2 regions of the Streptomyces chartreusis genome follow, and region 1 is predicted to be linked to the other one. Evidence: riboswitches for the same ligand, from Rfam matches in the RefSeq annotation. Region 1 holds a riboswitch; the other holds the start of a gene.
What was found. A riboswitch is a leader RNA that binds a small molecule or an ion and turns the genes downstream of it on or off. The one in region 1 is predicted to bind cyclic di-AMP.
Positions count from the first base shown of each region.

Region 1 (7,717 bases):
TCGATGTGCACCTGCCGGGCGGCGGCGGGGTCGAAGTCCTGCGCCGCTGCGCCCCGTTGATGGCGGACGCCGAGCAGTCCGTCCGCTTCCTCGCGCTGTCCGTCTCGGACGCCGCGGAGGACGTCATCGGCGTGATCCGGGGCGGTGCGCGCGGGTACGTGACCAAGACGATCACCGGCACCGACCTGGTCGACTCGGTCTTCCGGGTCCAGGACGGCGACGCGGTGTTCTCGCCGCGCCTCGCCGGGTTCGTCCTGGACGCGTTCGCGTCGACGGACGCCCCGCCGGTCGACGAGGACCTCGACCGCCTCACCCAGCGCGAGCGGGAGGTACTGCGGCTGATCGCGCGCGGGTACGCGTACAAGGAGATCGCCAAGCAGCTGTTCATCTCCGTCAAGACGGTCGAGTCCCATGTGTCGGCGGTCCTGCGCAAGCTCCAGCTGTCCAACCGGCACGAGCTGACGCGGTGGGCGACGGCACGGCGACTCGTCTGAGAGCGGGGAAGGTCAGGCCACCCGGGTGGCGCCCGCGAAGGGCATCTCGTCCAGGGGTGCCACCCGGACCGGTGCCGACGGGTTCGGGGCGTGGATCATCTGGCCGTTGCCGATGTACAGGCCCACGTGGCTGATGCCGGAGTAGAAGAACACCAGGTCGCCCGGGCGCAGTTCGGAGCGCGAGACGCGACGGCCCGCGTCGATCTGGGCGTAGGTCGTGCGGGGCAGCGAGACGCCGGCCTCGCGGTACGCGGCCTGCGTGAGGCCGGAGCAGTCGAAGGCGTTGGGGCCGGTCGCGCCCCAGACGTAGGGGCTGCCGAGTTTGGCGTAGGCGTAGGAGACAGCGGCCGCCGCGCGGGCGTTGGGGGCCTGGGCGGCGGCGGAACCGGGGGAGGCCAGGGAGCCGCGGGCGCCGGTCGAGGAGCGGGTGGCGCGATCGTCGAGGCGGGCCTGTTCCTCGGCGGTCAGTCGGGTCAGCAGGGTGCGGGCCGAGTCCAGCTTGCCGGTGATCGTCTTCTTGTGCCGCTTCAGCTCGGCCTGGCGGGACTTCAGCGAGGTCAGTTCGACTTGTGCCGCGCCGCGCAGCTGCTCGATCTCGCGGAGCTGCCTGCGGACGCTCGCGACGGATGAGGCCTGCCGGTTGCCGGCGCGTTCGGCGAACTCCGCGCCGTCCAGGTAGCGGTCGGGGTCCTCGGAGAGGGCGAGCTGGAGGGCCGGGTCGAGGCCGCCGTCGCGGTACTGCGCCGCCGCCATCGAACCGAGCGCTTCCCGCGCCGAGTTGAGCTTCTCCGTCTTGCGTGCGGCCTGGTCCTGGAGGTTCCTGATCCGCTGCCGGCCCGCGTCCGCCTGCTCCTTGGCGCCGTTGTACTTCTCGGTGGCGGCCTCCGCCTCCTGATACAGCTTGTCCACCTTGGCCTTCACCTGTGCCGGTGTCAGCTGCGGCTCGGCGTGCCCGGTCCCGTCGAAGCCGGTCGCCGTCGCCGCGCCCGCCAGTGCGATCGTCCATGCCGTGCGGGCCGTATTGCCGCCGGCCGAGCGCCGGCGGGGTTTTCGGTGCGCTGCCACGTGGACTGCACGTCCTTTCGTCCGCCCGCCACGTCCCGTACGACCGCACGGGGCGGGTCACGCGTCCGGCGGCGGCCCGCACAGGGGGAGCGGGCCGCCGCCGGACTTTTTTCGGCGGTGGTGTCCGACTGCCGCCCCTGGCCCGGGCGGCGGTGGGGAGCCGGTCACCTGGTGAAGGACGCTAAACCTCTCCGTGTCGGGCCGGTGACGGGTTGTGCGGAAGTGCTGGGAGCGGACCGATGGTGACCGTAAGTGAGCGTGATCCCGGGATGGAGGCGCCTGGTTCACGCTCTGTGCTGACCGAAGTGGCGATTCAGGGGTGGCTGAGGGTGGCGGGATGCTATGGCGCGCATATATGCGGGGTGAAGGAGGGGTGCGGGGCGGTGTCGGGCGGGATTTTCGTGGTGGTTAGGCTCCGGGCCCATGGACGTACTCATCCATTTGTTCGTCGGGCTGCACATCATCGGTATCGCCGCGCTGCTCGGTGGGTTCTTCACGCAGCTGAAGGCGATGGGGCAGGGCACCGCCCGGTACGTGCCCGCGATGCTGCACGGTGCGTTGACCATGCTGGTCACCGGCGTGATCCTCGTCGGCCTGAATCAGGCGGACGATCAGTCCGTCAACAACATCAAGATCGGCGTGAAGCTGGCGCTGCTGGTCGTGATCCTCGGGCTCGTCTATGTGAAGCGGGACGAGGAGACCGTGGACAAGCGGCTGTTCGGGCTGGTGGGGCTGCTGGCCATGGCGAACGTCTTCATCGCTGTGCTGTGGACGTGACGTCGGTGCCGCGGCGAGTGCCGGGGCGCGTGTAGCTCCGGACCGCGCCCGCCGTGACCGCCAGCCAGGCCGCGATCGCGATCCACATCAGTGCCTCGCCCGGGTGCTCCAGCCATGAGGCGTCCAGGGCCGTGCCGACGGAGAGTGTCGCCGCTGCCGTCATGCCCATCGGGAACACCGTGGCCCAGCGGCGAACGTCGTAGCGCAGGCGCGGCCAGGCGAACTCGGTGAGGAGCAGGAGGGAGTACCAGGCGATGTCGAGTACGAGCAGGGCGACGGTCACCGTGCGCAGGACGCCGTAGTCGTCGTCGTTCCAGAGGTAGAGGGCGGGGCTGTCGGCGGCGAGCAGCTTCGAGCCGGCCAGTGCGGAGATGGCGAGGGCGCCGCCCGCCACCCACTGGTCGCCGGCGCCTCGGGCGAGCTGGCGCCGGTCGAAGCGGGGCAGGGCCACGACGTAGAGGACCAGGCCGAGCCAGAAGAAGACGAGCGCCATGTGGGCGAGCCATGCCGTGGTCTCGGCGGCGGCGAGCGTGGCGCCCAGTACGGCCAGGCCCTCTGTGGCCACGCAGCCCAGGAAGATCGCGCCGGGCATCTGGCGGCGCCAGTGGCGCAGGACGGTGAGCAGGAGCACCGGCCAGAGCGCGGTGGCCAGGGCCAGGAGGGCCTCGGCGAGGGTCACCCAGCCGAGGGCGGTGAAGCGGGTGCCCAGGACTGTCGTCGCGGCGATGGCGGTGAGGGCGGCGGGGGTGGCCGCCTCTTTCAGCCATCTTTCGCGATCCTGGAGGAAGCGGGCGGTGAAGTCGGCGGCCAGGGCCAGCCAGGCCGTGCAGGCGAGGGCCAGGGCGATGCGGGAGAGGGTCTCGTAGTCCGTCTGGTGCAGGGCTACCGAGAGGATGCCGGTGGCCATGACCGCGGCGCCGGCTGTGGGGGGTCGCTGCGACCACCAGGTGTGGAGCGGGGAGGTGGGGGTCGTGGGGCCGGGCATGGGGCGATGCTATGGAGCCGGGTGGGGGATGGCCGTGGGGCGCGCTCGGGGGTGTCGGGAAATCGTGCTGTGTCGGGTGTTCGGGTGGGGTGCCTGCGGCGGCCCGTCGCGCCGGGTGGGGGCTTGCGTAGCGCCTGCGGTTGTGTGGTGGGGCGGGGACGTGCCGGGGGGTGTCCGTCCTCGGTCGGGCGGTTGGCCTGACTTAGGAGGGTGCTGTTTCTTGACGCCCGCCGCTGCGGGCGGACACCCCCCGGCACGTCCCCTCACCGCCGTGGGCGACTGCGGGTACCGCGTGCGTGCCGGGGAAGCGTCCGTTCCTGTCAGGCCGGGCGGACCACGCTGTGGATCGACGACTCTCCGTCGTAGTAGATCGACTCCTCGCGGACGTACGCGCCGGGCTTGGGGGCGTGGATCATCATGCCGTTGCCGATGTAGATGCCCACGTGGGTGACGTCGTCGTAGAAGAAGACCAGGTCGCCGGGCTGGGCGCTGGAGAGGGGGACCGTGGTGCCGGCGTTGACCTGGTCGTAGGTGACGCGGGGGATGTCGACGCCGGCGGCCTTCCAGGCGGCCTGGGTGAGGCCGGAGCAGTCGTAGGAGTCGGGGCCGGTGGCGCCCCAGACGTACGGCTTGCCGATCTGGGAGCGGGCAAAGGCCAGGGTCTTCTCGGCCTTGGTGGCGTACGAGGAGTCCGACGAGTTCGAGGAGTCCGAGGTGCCCGAGTCGGCGGGCGGCTGGGTGCTCTCCTGCTGCTGGGCGGCGGCTGCCGCCTCCTGGCGTTGGCGCTCGGCCGCCGCCTGCTGGCGGGCCAGCTCCGCGGCCTTGCGGGCGGCCTCCTCCTGCTTGCGCTTCTCGATCGCGGCGAGGCGGGCCTTCTCCTCGGCCGTCAGCTTCGAGAGGAGCTCGCGCGCGTCGGAGAGCTTCTGCTGGACGGTGGCCTTGGCCGACTTGAGGTCGTTCTGCGAGTCGGTGAGCGTCTCGAGGCTCTGGGTGGCCTCCCGGCGCTTCTCCATCGTCTCGGACTGCTGGGTGAAGTAGTCGTCGACCGACTCCTTCTGACGGCCGGTCATACGGTCCATCAGCTGGGTCTGGTCGAAGTAGTCCTGCGGGTTGTCCGCCAGGAGGAAGGTCGCCGTGTCGGGGGCCGCGGCGCCGGTGCGGTACTGGGCGGCTGCGTTGCGGCCGAGTTCCTCGCGGGCTTCGTTGAGCTTCTGGGTGCGCTTGGCGACGTCGTCGAGGAGGGTGTCGACGCGCTTGCGCTGCTTCGTGGTCTTGTCCTTGGCCGAGTTGTACTTCTCGGTTGCCGACTCCGCTTGGCGGTAGAGGTCGTCGACCTTCTTCTCGACCTCTTCGAGGCTGGGCTTGTCGTCCGTCGACGGGCTGGCGTTGGCCGTCTGGGACAGCAGGGCCACGGACGTGAGGGCTGCCGTGGCGAGGGCAGGGGTGCGTATGCCTGCTACGCGCGTACCGGCGGGACGCGACTTGCGGTGCGACGCCAAGGGAGGCGACTCCTTCCATATTCCGCCTACCGAGTTAGCTGTCGGGTTCGGGCGGGTGGTTCGGAAGGGTTGCCCTACGGCCGGTCCCCGCGAGGGAAGTCGGGCCGATTCACCCCAAGTTCGGTGGGTCCCCGGCTCCGGTCGCCGTGAGGCGTGCCGGACTCGGCGGAGGCCGTGCGGCCCGGCGTCGTTCGCCGGTGGGGGTCGTACGGCCTGCCCGGCACGGTAGCCAACTCGTGTGGCCCCTGTGAAGGTTGATGTTCGATATGCCCGATACATTTTCGTGACCTTGGTCCCAAACGTAGCGGGCGGTGATTGGTTCGGGGGTGCGTGCGGGGTTTTGGGGGTGGGGGGTGTGTGTGGGTTGATTTGGGCGTGTTGGTGGTTGTCTGGGGTGGTCGGTTGCGGGTTGTGGTGGGGTCGTTGCTGGGGGTGAGGGAGGAAGTGGGGGCTGATTGTCGGGGGTTCGAGGGCGGGGATGTCTCGAGGGTGGGGGCGGGCTGTCAGTGGGGCGGCCTAGACTCGGAGAGCGATGAGCAGCCTCTTTGACGACAGCTTCCTGGCGGACCTCCAGGCCCCTCGGGCCCACGGGGAAGAGCACCCGCCGCCGCCCGAGGACGACCACGCTCCGGAACCGGTTCCGGACGATCTGTTCGGTGGGAAGTTCGACGTGCCACCGGACCGGGACGGCCACTACCGCGACGGCGCCCCGCGGCCGGTCATCGACGCCGCGGCGCTGCTGGAGGGGCTGAACGACAACCAGCGTGCCGCCGTCGTCCACTCCGGCACCCCGCTGCTCATCGTGGCCGGCGCCGGGTCCGGCAAGACGCGTGTGCTCACCCATCGCATCGCCCACCTGCTCGCCGAGCGGAACGTGCATCCGGGGCAGATCCTCGCGATCACGTTCACCAACAAGGCCGCGGGCGAGATGAAGGAGCGGGTCGAGCAGCTCGTCGGCCCGCGCGCCAACGCGATGTGGGTGATGACCTTCCACAGCGCGTGCGTGCGCATTCTGCGGCGGGAGAGCAAGAAGCTCGGGTTCACGTCTTCTTTCTCGATCTACGACGCCGCCGACAGCAAGCGGCTGATGGCGCTCGTGTGCCGTGATCTGGATCTCGACCCCAAACGGTTCCCGCCCAAGTCCTTCAGCGCCAAGATCAGCAACCTGAAGAACGAGCTGATCGACGAGGAGGACTTCGCCGCCCAGGCGACCGACGGCTTCGAGAAGACCCTCGCTCAGGCGTACGCCCTGTACCAGTCGCGGTTGCGGGAGGCCAACGCCCTCGACTTCGACGACCTGATCATGACGACGGTCAACCTGCTGCGCGCCTTCCCGGACGTCGCCGAGCACTACCGCCGGCGCTTCCGCCATGTGCTGGTGGACGAGTACCAGGACACCAACCACGCCCAGTACGCGCTGGTGCGCGAGCTCGTCGGGACCGGCGAGCATCCCGTCGACGTGCCGCCGAGCTCCCACGACGTCCCGCCCGCCGAGCTGTGCGTGGTGGGTGACGCCGACCAGTCGATCTACGCCTTCCGGGGCGCCACCATCCGCAACATCCTCCAGTTCGAGGAGGACTACCCGGAGGCGACGACCATCCTGCTGGAGCAGAACTATCGGTCGACGCAGACGATCCTGACCGCCGCCAACGCCGTCATCGAACGCAACGAGTCCCGCCGCCCCAAGAACCTGTGGACCAACGCGGGCGCGGGCGCGCGCATCACCGGCTACGTCGCCGACACCGAGCACGACGAGGCGCAGTTCGTCGCCGAGGAGATAGACCGACTGACGGACGCGGGCGACGCGAAGGCCGGCGACGTCGCCGTCTTCTACCGGACGAACGCCCAGTCCCGTGTCTTCGAGGAAATCTTCATCCGCGTCGGGCTGCCCTACAAGGTCGTCGGCGGGGTCCGCTTCTACGAGCGCAAGGAGGTCCGGGACGTCCTCGCCTACCTGCGGGTGCTGGCCAACCCCGAGGACTCCGTGCCGCTGCGGCGCATCCTGAACGTGCCCAAGCGGGGCATCGGCGAGCGTGCCGAGGCGATGATCGACGCGCTGTCGCAGCGGGAGAAGATCAGCTTCCCGCAGGCGCTGAAGCGCGTCGACGAGGCGTACGGCATGGCCGCGCGGTCCACCAACGCCGTCAAGCGGTTCAACACGCTGATGGAGGAGCTCCGTACGATCGTCGAGTCCGGCGCGGGACCGGCGACGGTCCTGGAGGCGGTCCTCGAACGGACCGGCTACCTCGCCGAGTTGCAGGCCTCCACCGACCCGCAGGACGAGACCCGTATCGAGAACCTCCAGGAACTCGCGGCCGTCGCCCTGGAGTTCGAGCAGGAGACGGGCGAGGGCGAGGCCGTCGGCGGGCTCTCCGACTTCCTGGAGCGGGTCGCGCTGGTCGCCGACTCCGACCAGATCCCGGACGAGGAGGAGGACGGCTCCGGCGTCATCACCCTGATGACCCTCCACACCGCCAAGGGCCTGGAGTTCCCGGTAGTCTTCCTCACCGGCATGGAGGACGGCGTCTTCCCGCACATGCGCGCCCTCGGCCAGAACAAGGAGCTGGAGGAGGAGCGGCGGCTCGCGTACGTCGGCATCACGCGCGCGCGTGAGCGGCTGTATCTGACGCGCTCGGCGATGCGCAGCGCGTGGGGGCAGCCGTCGTACAACCCGCCGTCCCGCTTCCTGGAGGAGATCCCGGCGGCGCACGTGGACTGGAAGCGCACCGGGGCGACCGCGCCGGTCTCCTCCGGGCCCGTGTCCGGGGTCGCCGCCTCGCTGTCGTCGTCCCGCTCGCGTTCCTCGGCGTCGGGCGCGTCCGGCTTCGCCACGCGCCGCACCTCCGAGAAGCCGGTCGTCCAGCTCGCCGTCGGCGACCGTGTCACGCACGACCAGT
Region 1 covers NZ_CP023689.1:3,992,315-4,000,031, reverse strand. The annotation lists gene CP983_RS16900 (LuxR C-terminal-related transcriptional regulator) at 1-494, shown strand, start outside; gene CP983_RS16895 (C40 family peptidase) at 507-1,559, opposite strand; gene CP983_RS16890 (hypothetical protein) at 1,983-2,336, shown strand; gene CP983_RS16885 (tellurite resistance/C4-dicarboxylate transporter family protein) at 2,314-3,321, opposite strand; gene CP983_RS16880 (C40 family peptidase) at 3,642-4,820, opposite strand; cyclic di-AMP (ydaO/yuaA leader) riboswitch at 4,829-4,998, opposite strand; gene pcrA (DNA helicase PcrA) at 5,353-7,717, shown strand, end outside.

Region 2 (7,717 bases), 1.9 Mb from region 1:
GAGTGCCGACCTCATCCACGACTTCGCCTTCCCCCTCCCCATCTACGCGATCTGCGACCTGCTGGGCGTCCCGCGCGAGGACCAGGACGACTTCCGGGACTGGGCGGGCATGATGATCCGGCACCAGGGCGGCCCGAGGGGCGGGGTCGCGCGGTCCGTGAAGAAGATGCGCGGCTATCTGGCCGATCTGATCCACCGCAAGCGCGAGGCACTTCCGGCCACCCCCGACCCCGGCGAGGACCTCATCTCCGGTCTCATCCGCGCCTCCGACCACGGTGAGCACCTCACCGAGAACGAGGCCGCGGCCATGGCCTTCATCCTGCTGTTCGCCGGCTTCGAGACGACCGTCAACCTCATCGGCAACGGCACCTTCGCCCTGCTCACCCACCCCGAGCAGCGCGCCCGCCTCCAGACCTCCCTGGCCGCCCACGAGACCGCCCTCCTGGAGACCGGCGTCGAGGAACTCCTGCGCTACGACGGCCCGGTCGAGCTCGCCACCTGGCGCTTCGCCACCGAGCCGCTCACCATCGGCGGGCAGGACATCGCGGCCGGCGACCCCGTGCTGGTCGTGCTGGCCGCCGCCGACCGGGACCCGGAGCGGTTCGCCGACCCCGACGTCCTGGACCTCGGCCGCCGCGACAACCAGCACCTCGGCTACGGCCACGGCATCCACTACTGCCTCGGTGCCCCGCTCGCCCGTCTGGAGGGCCAGACCGCGCTCGCCACGCTCCTCACCCGCCTCCCGGATCTCCGACTCGCCGTGGATCCCGAGGAGTTGAGGTGGCGGGGCGGACTCATCATGCGCGGACTGCGTATGCTTCCGGTGGAGTTCACCCCCGTTGGGTGAGTACGTCCCCCTCGGCAAACGTGACACGCACTCATGTCTGTGATCTTCACGTGATCTACGCGGCATTAACTTGTGACAAGTGATCGTCTGCCTATACGTTCACGGATCAACAAGGCGTCCAGGTTTTACGCGCCGTGTTCAGTGCTGCCTCGCGAAAGGTCCCCGCATGCTCTCCGGGAACGGTCGTCACCGTCGCCCCCGTCAGGCTCCGGCTCTCCTCGTCGCGGCCGGAGTCACCGGATCCGCGATCGCCATCCCGCTCCTCGGCGCCACCGGCGCGAGCGCGGCCGACGGAACCGTCTGGGACAAGGTGGCCGAGTGCGAGAGCGGCGGCTCGTGGAGCGCCGACGAAGGCAACGGGCAGTACGGCGGTCTCCAGTTGACCCAGGACGACTGGGAGGCGTACGGCGGCCTCGACTACGCCACCAGCCCCGACCTGGCCAGCCGCTCGCAGCAGATCGCCGTGGCGCAGAAGATCCTCGCGGACCAGGGGACCAAGCCGTGGGGCACGTGCGCGGTGCTCAACGGGCTCACCAAGAAGTCCGGATCGGTCGACCTCGACACCGGGGTGGAGGGCGACTCGCCCTCCGAGGTGTCCGGATCCTCCGGATTGCTCGATTCGTCCAACTCGTCCGGCTCGTCGAATTCATCTGATTCGTCAGAGGGTTCCGACTCCGACGGTTCCTCGGAGGCGTCCACGCCGTCCGGTGATCCCTCGCAGTCGGCGAGCGGCACTCCGGATGATTCGTCCGAATCGCCCGGGAAGTCCTCTTCTTCTCCGTCTTCATCGTCGAAGTCCGACAAGTCCTCGAAGTCCGATGCGTCGCCCGAGGCGACGGCGTCTCAGTCGCCGGAGGGCTCGCCCGCCGAGGCGCCTGAGGCGGACAATCAGGACAACTGGTCACAGGATGCCGGTTCCTGGAGCCTCGTCGACACCGGTTCGGTCGACGGCGAGGCCAAGGGTGCGGTCGAAGAGGTGACGAGCGGCACCGGAAAGCACCGCGGCCCCAGCGCCGAAGAGAGCGGCGCCGGCGAGGCGAGCACCAAGTCCGCCGGGCGCCACGCCTCGTACAAGGTCCGCGAGGGCGACACGCTCGCCTCCATCGCCGACTCCCTTGACCTCGACGGCGGATGGCGCGCGCTGTACCGGGCGAACGAGCAGGCCATCGGTGCCGAAGCTGACCACATCGCTCCCGGTCAGACGCTGGACGTCCCCGTCGAATAACGGGCGAACAGGGCGAAAAACAACGGCAGTTCACGTCACGTTTCGCGTTGAATGTCCGTTTTGAAAGTAGTGAGAGATAGATCTCAGAAGCCCTGATCGTCTTTGTAATTCCGCGAATCGCGTGTCTACGGTCGTGACCGCTCGCCACCAGAGCGGGCCCCTACAGCCGTCACGCCGAATCCTGCCGGCGGCCGTACGGGAACAGTCGTCGCGTCAAGCGCCGTAGGCAGGAGCGGGGGACCCAAGGTTTGCGCCGGGTCCGGCAGTTGAGGTCCTTCGGGGCCGCGCCGCCGGAACCGGCTCGGGGTGAAGTCGCGCAGCGGGAGCCGAAAGGTGCACCTGCGCGGCCGGGCAACTCAACCGGCCCGAACCCGACAGCTCACCTCGTAGGCGTCGGTGAGGGGATCCAACCATGCTGTTTTCCAGCAAGGGCAAGCACCGTCGTCCGTCCAAGGCCGCTCGCGCCATCGCCGTCGTCGGCGTCACCGGTGCCGCCGCCGTCGCCGCCCCGCTGATGGCCGCGGGCAGCGCCTCCGCCGCCACCGCCTCCGAGTGGGACGCCGTCGCCCAGTGCGAGGCCGGCGGCAACTGGTCGATCAACACCGGCAACGGCTACTACGGCGGTCTGCAGTTCTCCGCCTCCACCTGGGCCGCGTACGGCGGCACCCAGTACGCCGCCACCGCCGACCAGGCCACCAAGGCCCAGCAGATCGCGATAGGCGAGAAGGTCCTCGCGGGCCAGGGCAAGGGTGCCTGGCCGAACTGCGGCACCGGCCTGTCGAGCGCCGCGTACAACGGCTCCTCCGCCGGCTCCTCGCAGAGCACCGAGTCCACCACGCGCTCCTCCGAGCAGCAGTCGGCCTCCCGCTCCGCCGACCGCCCGGCCGCCAAGAAGAGCACCAAGACCGTCACCACCCCGACCGGCAAGAAGGTCAAGAAGGGCGACGGCGAGTACAAGGTCGCCAAGGGTGACACCCTCAGCTCGATCGCGGCCGAGCACGACGTCAAGGGCGGCTGGGAGAAGCTCTTCAAGCTGAACAAGGACATCGTCGAGGACGCCAACCTGATCTACCCCGGTCAGCAGCTGCACCTGAAGTAACAGACGGGCGACAGCTGAACCACGGCGCCTTCACATACGTGGACCTCATAGTGAGGGCGTCGTGAGGGTCACCCCCGTCCCCATGCTCCCCGCCTCGGTGCGTCTTCCCCCGTACGCACCGGGGCGGGGTTTTTTGTACCGTGTCTTTGTTCCGTTCGGAAACAATTTACTCTCGGTTCTGTCCACGGGGCGGTCGACCGCTGGTCTGATGCCCGGAGCCGGTTAGGCTCGTCTCGCAGTACCCACCGCGGACTGCGTACCCGCGTCACATCCCATGAAGGAGATGCTCGTGCCGTCCATCGACGTCGTCGTAGCCCGGGAAATCCTGGACTCCCGAGGCAATCCCACGGTCGAGGTCGAGGTCGGCCTCGACGACGGCAGCACGGGTCGTGCCGCCGTTCCGTCCGGCGCCTCGACGGGTGCCTTCGAAGCCATCGAGCTCCGCGACGGTGACCCGAACCGCTACCAGGGCAAGGGTGTCGAGAAGGCCGTCCTCGCCGTCATCGAGCAGATCGGCCCGGAGCTGGTCGGCTACGACGCCACCGAGCAGCGCCTGATCGACCAGGCCATGTTCGACCTGGACGCCACCGACAACAAGGGCTCCCTCGGCGCCAACGCCATCCTCGGCGTCTCCCTCGCCGTGGCCCACGCCGCCTCCGAGGCGTCCGACCTGCCGCTGTTCCGCTACCTCGGTGGCCCGAACGCGCACCTGCTGCCCGTCCCGATGATGAACATCCTCAACGGTGGATCCCACGCGGACTCCAACGTCGACATCCAGGAGTTCATGATCGCCCCGATCGGCGCGGAGTCCTTCTCCGAGGCCCTGCGCTGGGGCACCGAGGTCTACCACACCCTCAAGAAGGTGCTGAAGGGCCGCGGCCTGTCCACCGGCCTCGGCGACGAGGGCGGCTTCGCCCCGAACCTCGGCTCCAACCGCGAGGCCCTCGACCTCATCCTCGAGGCCATCAAGGAAGCCGGCTACGCCCCCGGCGAGCAGATCGCCCTCGCGCTCGACGTCGCCGCCTCCGAGTTCTACAAGGACGGCAAGTACCTCTTCGAGGGCAAGGAGCGCTCCGCCGCCGAGATGACGGAGTACTACGAGGAGCTCGTGGCGGCCTACCCGCTCGTCTCCATCGAGGACCCGCTGTTCGAGGACGACTGGGCGGGCTGGAAGGTCCTCACCGACAAGCTCGGCGACAAGGTCCAGATCGTCGGCGACGACCTGTTCGTCACCAACCCGGAGCGCCTGGCCCGCGGCATCGAGGACGGCGCCGCCAACGCGCTGCTCGTGAAGGTCAACCAGATCGGCTCGCTCACCGAGACCCTGGACGCCGTCGAGCTGGCCCAGCGCAGCGGCTTCAAGTGCATGATGTCGCACCGCTCCGGCGAGACCGAGGACGTCACCATCGCCGACCTGGCCGTCGCCACCAACTGCGGCCAGATCAAGACCGGCGCCCCGGCCCGCTCCGAGCGCGTCGCCAAGTACAACCAGCTGCTGCGCATCGAGGAGATCCTCGACGACGCCGCGGTGTACGCCGGCCGCAGCGCCTTCCCGCGCTTCAAGGGCTGACCCCACCTGGGTAAGGCTTAGCCAGTCGTACGTACGTCCCCGTACTCGGTCCCGTACCGTGTGCGGGGACGTATGCACGTGAAAGGGGAGGCGAGAGCCGATGGCCGTCAAGGACCGGGACCGTTTCTCCACCGCGACCAGGATCCGGTTGCTCGGCGAGCAGACGGCGGCCCGCGTCTACCGCTCCCAGACAAAGCGGCAGGCCCGGCGTTCCCGGCTCACCGGACGGGCCGCGCTGCTCGCGCTGGTGGTCTGCTCCCTGGTCGTGGCGCTGGCCTACCCCATAAGGCAGTACGTCTCCCAGCGTGCCGAGATCGCCGACCTCCAGCGCGAGAAGGAGGAGGCCGCACAGCGCGTCGAGGACCTGCGTGACATCAAGGCACGCTGGCAGGACGACGCGTACGCCGAGCAGCAGATCCGGCAGCGGCTGCACTATGTGATGCCCGGGGAGACCGGCTACATCGTGGTCGACCCGGACGCGGCCAGGAAGTCGCGGACCGACCAGAGCGCGGCCGACCGACCCTGGTACGCGAACATCTGGGACGGTGTCGACAAGGCCGACGCCGCCCGGTGAGATCCGAACCGATAGAAAGACAGGCATGGAAACGCCCCCGCCGCCCACCCCGCGCACCGAGCCCACCGACGCGGATGTCGAGGCCTTCAAGCAGCAGCTCGGCCGTCCTCCGCGCGGGCTGCGCGCGATCGCGCACCGGTGCCCGTGCGGCCAGCCGGACGTGGTCGAGACGGCCCCTCGCCTGCCCGACGGCACGCCCTTCCCGACGCTGTACTACCTGACGTGCCCGAAGGCCTCCTCGGCGATCGGCACGCTGGAGGCGAACGGGGTGATGAAGGAGATGTCGGCGCGGCTGGAGAGCGATCCGGAGCTGGCCGCCGCGTATCGCTCCGCGCACGAGGACTACATCCGGCGGCGGGACGAGATCGAGGAGCTGACCGGGTTCCCGAGCGCGGGCGGGATGCCGGACCGGGTGAAGTGCCTGCACGTGCTGGTCGCGCACTCGCTGGCGGCCGGCCCGGGCGTGAACCCGCTCGGCGACGAGGCGATCGCGATGCTGCCGGAGTGGTGGATGAAGGGACCGTGCGTGGTCGCGGCGGAGTGATCTCGCCCCCCGCCGCCCCTGCCCGTCCCGTCCCGGGGGCTGCGCCCCCGGACCCCCGCATCGGCCTGAACGGCCTCGACCTCAAACGCCGGACAGGCTGAAAGAGCCTCCGTACCTGAAAGGTCCCCTATGACCCGCGTCGCCGCCATCGACTGCGGTACGAACTCCATCCGGCTCCTTGTCGCCGACGTCGATCCGGCCACCGGTGAACTCGTCGATCTGGACCGCCGGATGACCATCGTGCGCCTCGGCCAGGGGGTCGACCGTACGGGGCGGCTGGCGCCGGAGGCGCTGGAGCGCACCTTCGCCGCCTGCCGCGACTACGCGGCGATCATCAAGGAGCACGGCGCCGAGCGGCTGCGCTTCGTCGCCACGTCCGCCTCGCGGGACGCCGAGAACCGGGACGAGTTCGTGCGCGGCGTCATGGACATCCTGGGCGTCGAGCCCGAGGTCGTCACCGGGGACCAGGAGGCGGAGTTCTCCTTCACCGGCGCGACCAGGGAGCTGACCGGGCGGACGGATCTGCACCGGCCCTATCTGGTCGTCGACATCGGCGGCGGCTCGACCGAGTTCGTCGTCGGCGAGGAACACGTCCGCGCGGCGCGCTCCGTGGACGTCGGCTGTGTGCGGATGACCGAGCGGCACCTGGTGCGCGACGGCGCGGTCTCCGACCCGCCCTCCGCCGAACAGGTCGCCGCGATACGGGCCGACATCGAGGCTGCCCTCGACCTCGCCGAGGAGACGGTGCCGCTGCGCGAGGCGAAGACGCTGGTGGGACTGGCCGGTTCGGTCACCACGGTGTCGGCGATCGCGCAGGACCTGCCCGAGTACGACTCCGCGCGCATCCACCACTCCCGGGTCACCCTCGACCGGGTCCGTGAGATCACCGACCGGCTGGTGCGCTCCACCCACGCCGAGCGCGCGGCCGTGCCCTCCATGCACCCGGGCCGGGTCGACGTCATCGCGGCCGGCGCGCTGGTGCTGCTGGCGATCATGGAGCGGACCGGCGCCGAGGAGGTCGTCGTCAGCGAGCACGACATCCTCGACGGCATCGCCTTCAAGGTCGCGGAAGAGGCCGCCGGCAACGGCCACTGATCCGCGCCGCGACACCGAACGGCCCCGGTGCCCTTCCTGCGGGAGGGAACCGGGGCCGTCGTGCGAGCCCGAGCGGGCCGACGTCAGTTGCAGAGGATGACGATGAGGCCGCTGCACCCGTCGTCGTCTCCGCCGTAACCGTGACTCGCCTGTGCGAGGGTGGCCTTGGAGGAATGGACGGGCGTCATGGCCGAGGCGGACGCCGCCGTGAGGGCGCCCGTCGCCATGGCGATGCCGAGGGCAACGCCGACCGAGACTATTCGCTTGCCGGCCCGCTTGGGGGCCTTCCGTGAAGTGATCATGGCTGCACGCTATGTGCCCTTCTGATCATTTTCGCGCGGAGAGTGGCTGGACGGGTGACGGTGCCTCAGATCGCAGGTACGGGGTGGTTCGTGTCTCGTTTTGCTACCTGCCGGTAGCCATCGAGTGAGCGGTACGGCTAGCGTGTGAGCGCTTTCGAGGGGGCTTCCGAGCCCCTTGGAGCCCTCCCGGAGCGGCCCGCCCGAGAATGTTCGTGAAGTTCTTCACAAGGAATTCGGCCCTGTCGGAGCATGTCCAGGTGCCGGTTGACCCTTCCGAGGGGTGAACAGGCCCTTGAACATGTTCAGATGCCTCGTGTAAGGAGGCTTCGGGGGTCCTTCGGCGGAGGCTGCCAGGTGCCCCTCACAGAGGGCCCGTTGCGACAGAGAGGCAGCTCACGCGGCATTGACAACGGGTCGTACCGCACGCCGGTTCCCGCAAGTGACCATGACCTGTGTCACGC
Region 2 covers NZ_CP023689.1:5,851,593-5,859,309, forward strand. The annotation lists gene CP983_RS25700 (cytochrome P450 family protein) at 1-847, shown strand, start outside; gene CP983_RS25705 (transglycosylase family protein) at 1,014-2,072, shown strand; cyclic di-AMP (ydaO/yuaA leader) riboswitch at 2,281-2,480, shown strand; gene CP983_RS25710 (transglycosylase family protein) at 2,485-3,171, shown strand; gene eno (phosphopyruvate hydratase) at 3,455-4,741, shown strand; gene CP983_RS25720 (FtsB family cell division protein) at 4,842-5,315, shown strand; gene CP983_RS25725 (DUF501 domain-containing protein) at 5,341-5,859, shown strand; gene CP983_RS25730 (Ppx/GppA phosphatase family protein) at 5,989-6,954, shown strand; gene CP983_RS25735 (hypothetical protein) at 7,038-7,256, opposite strand.
Region 2: linked by a shared signal. The riboswitch ahead of CP983_RS25710 (transglycosylase family protein) and the one ahead of CP983_RS16880 (C40 family peptidase) in region 1 are both predicted to bind cyclic di-AMP.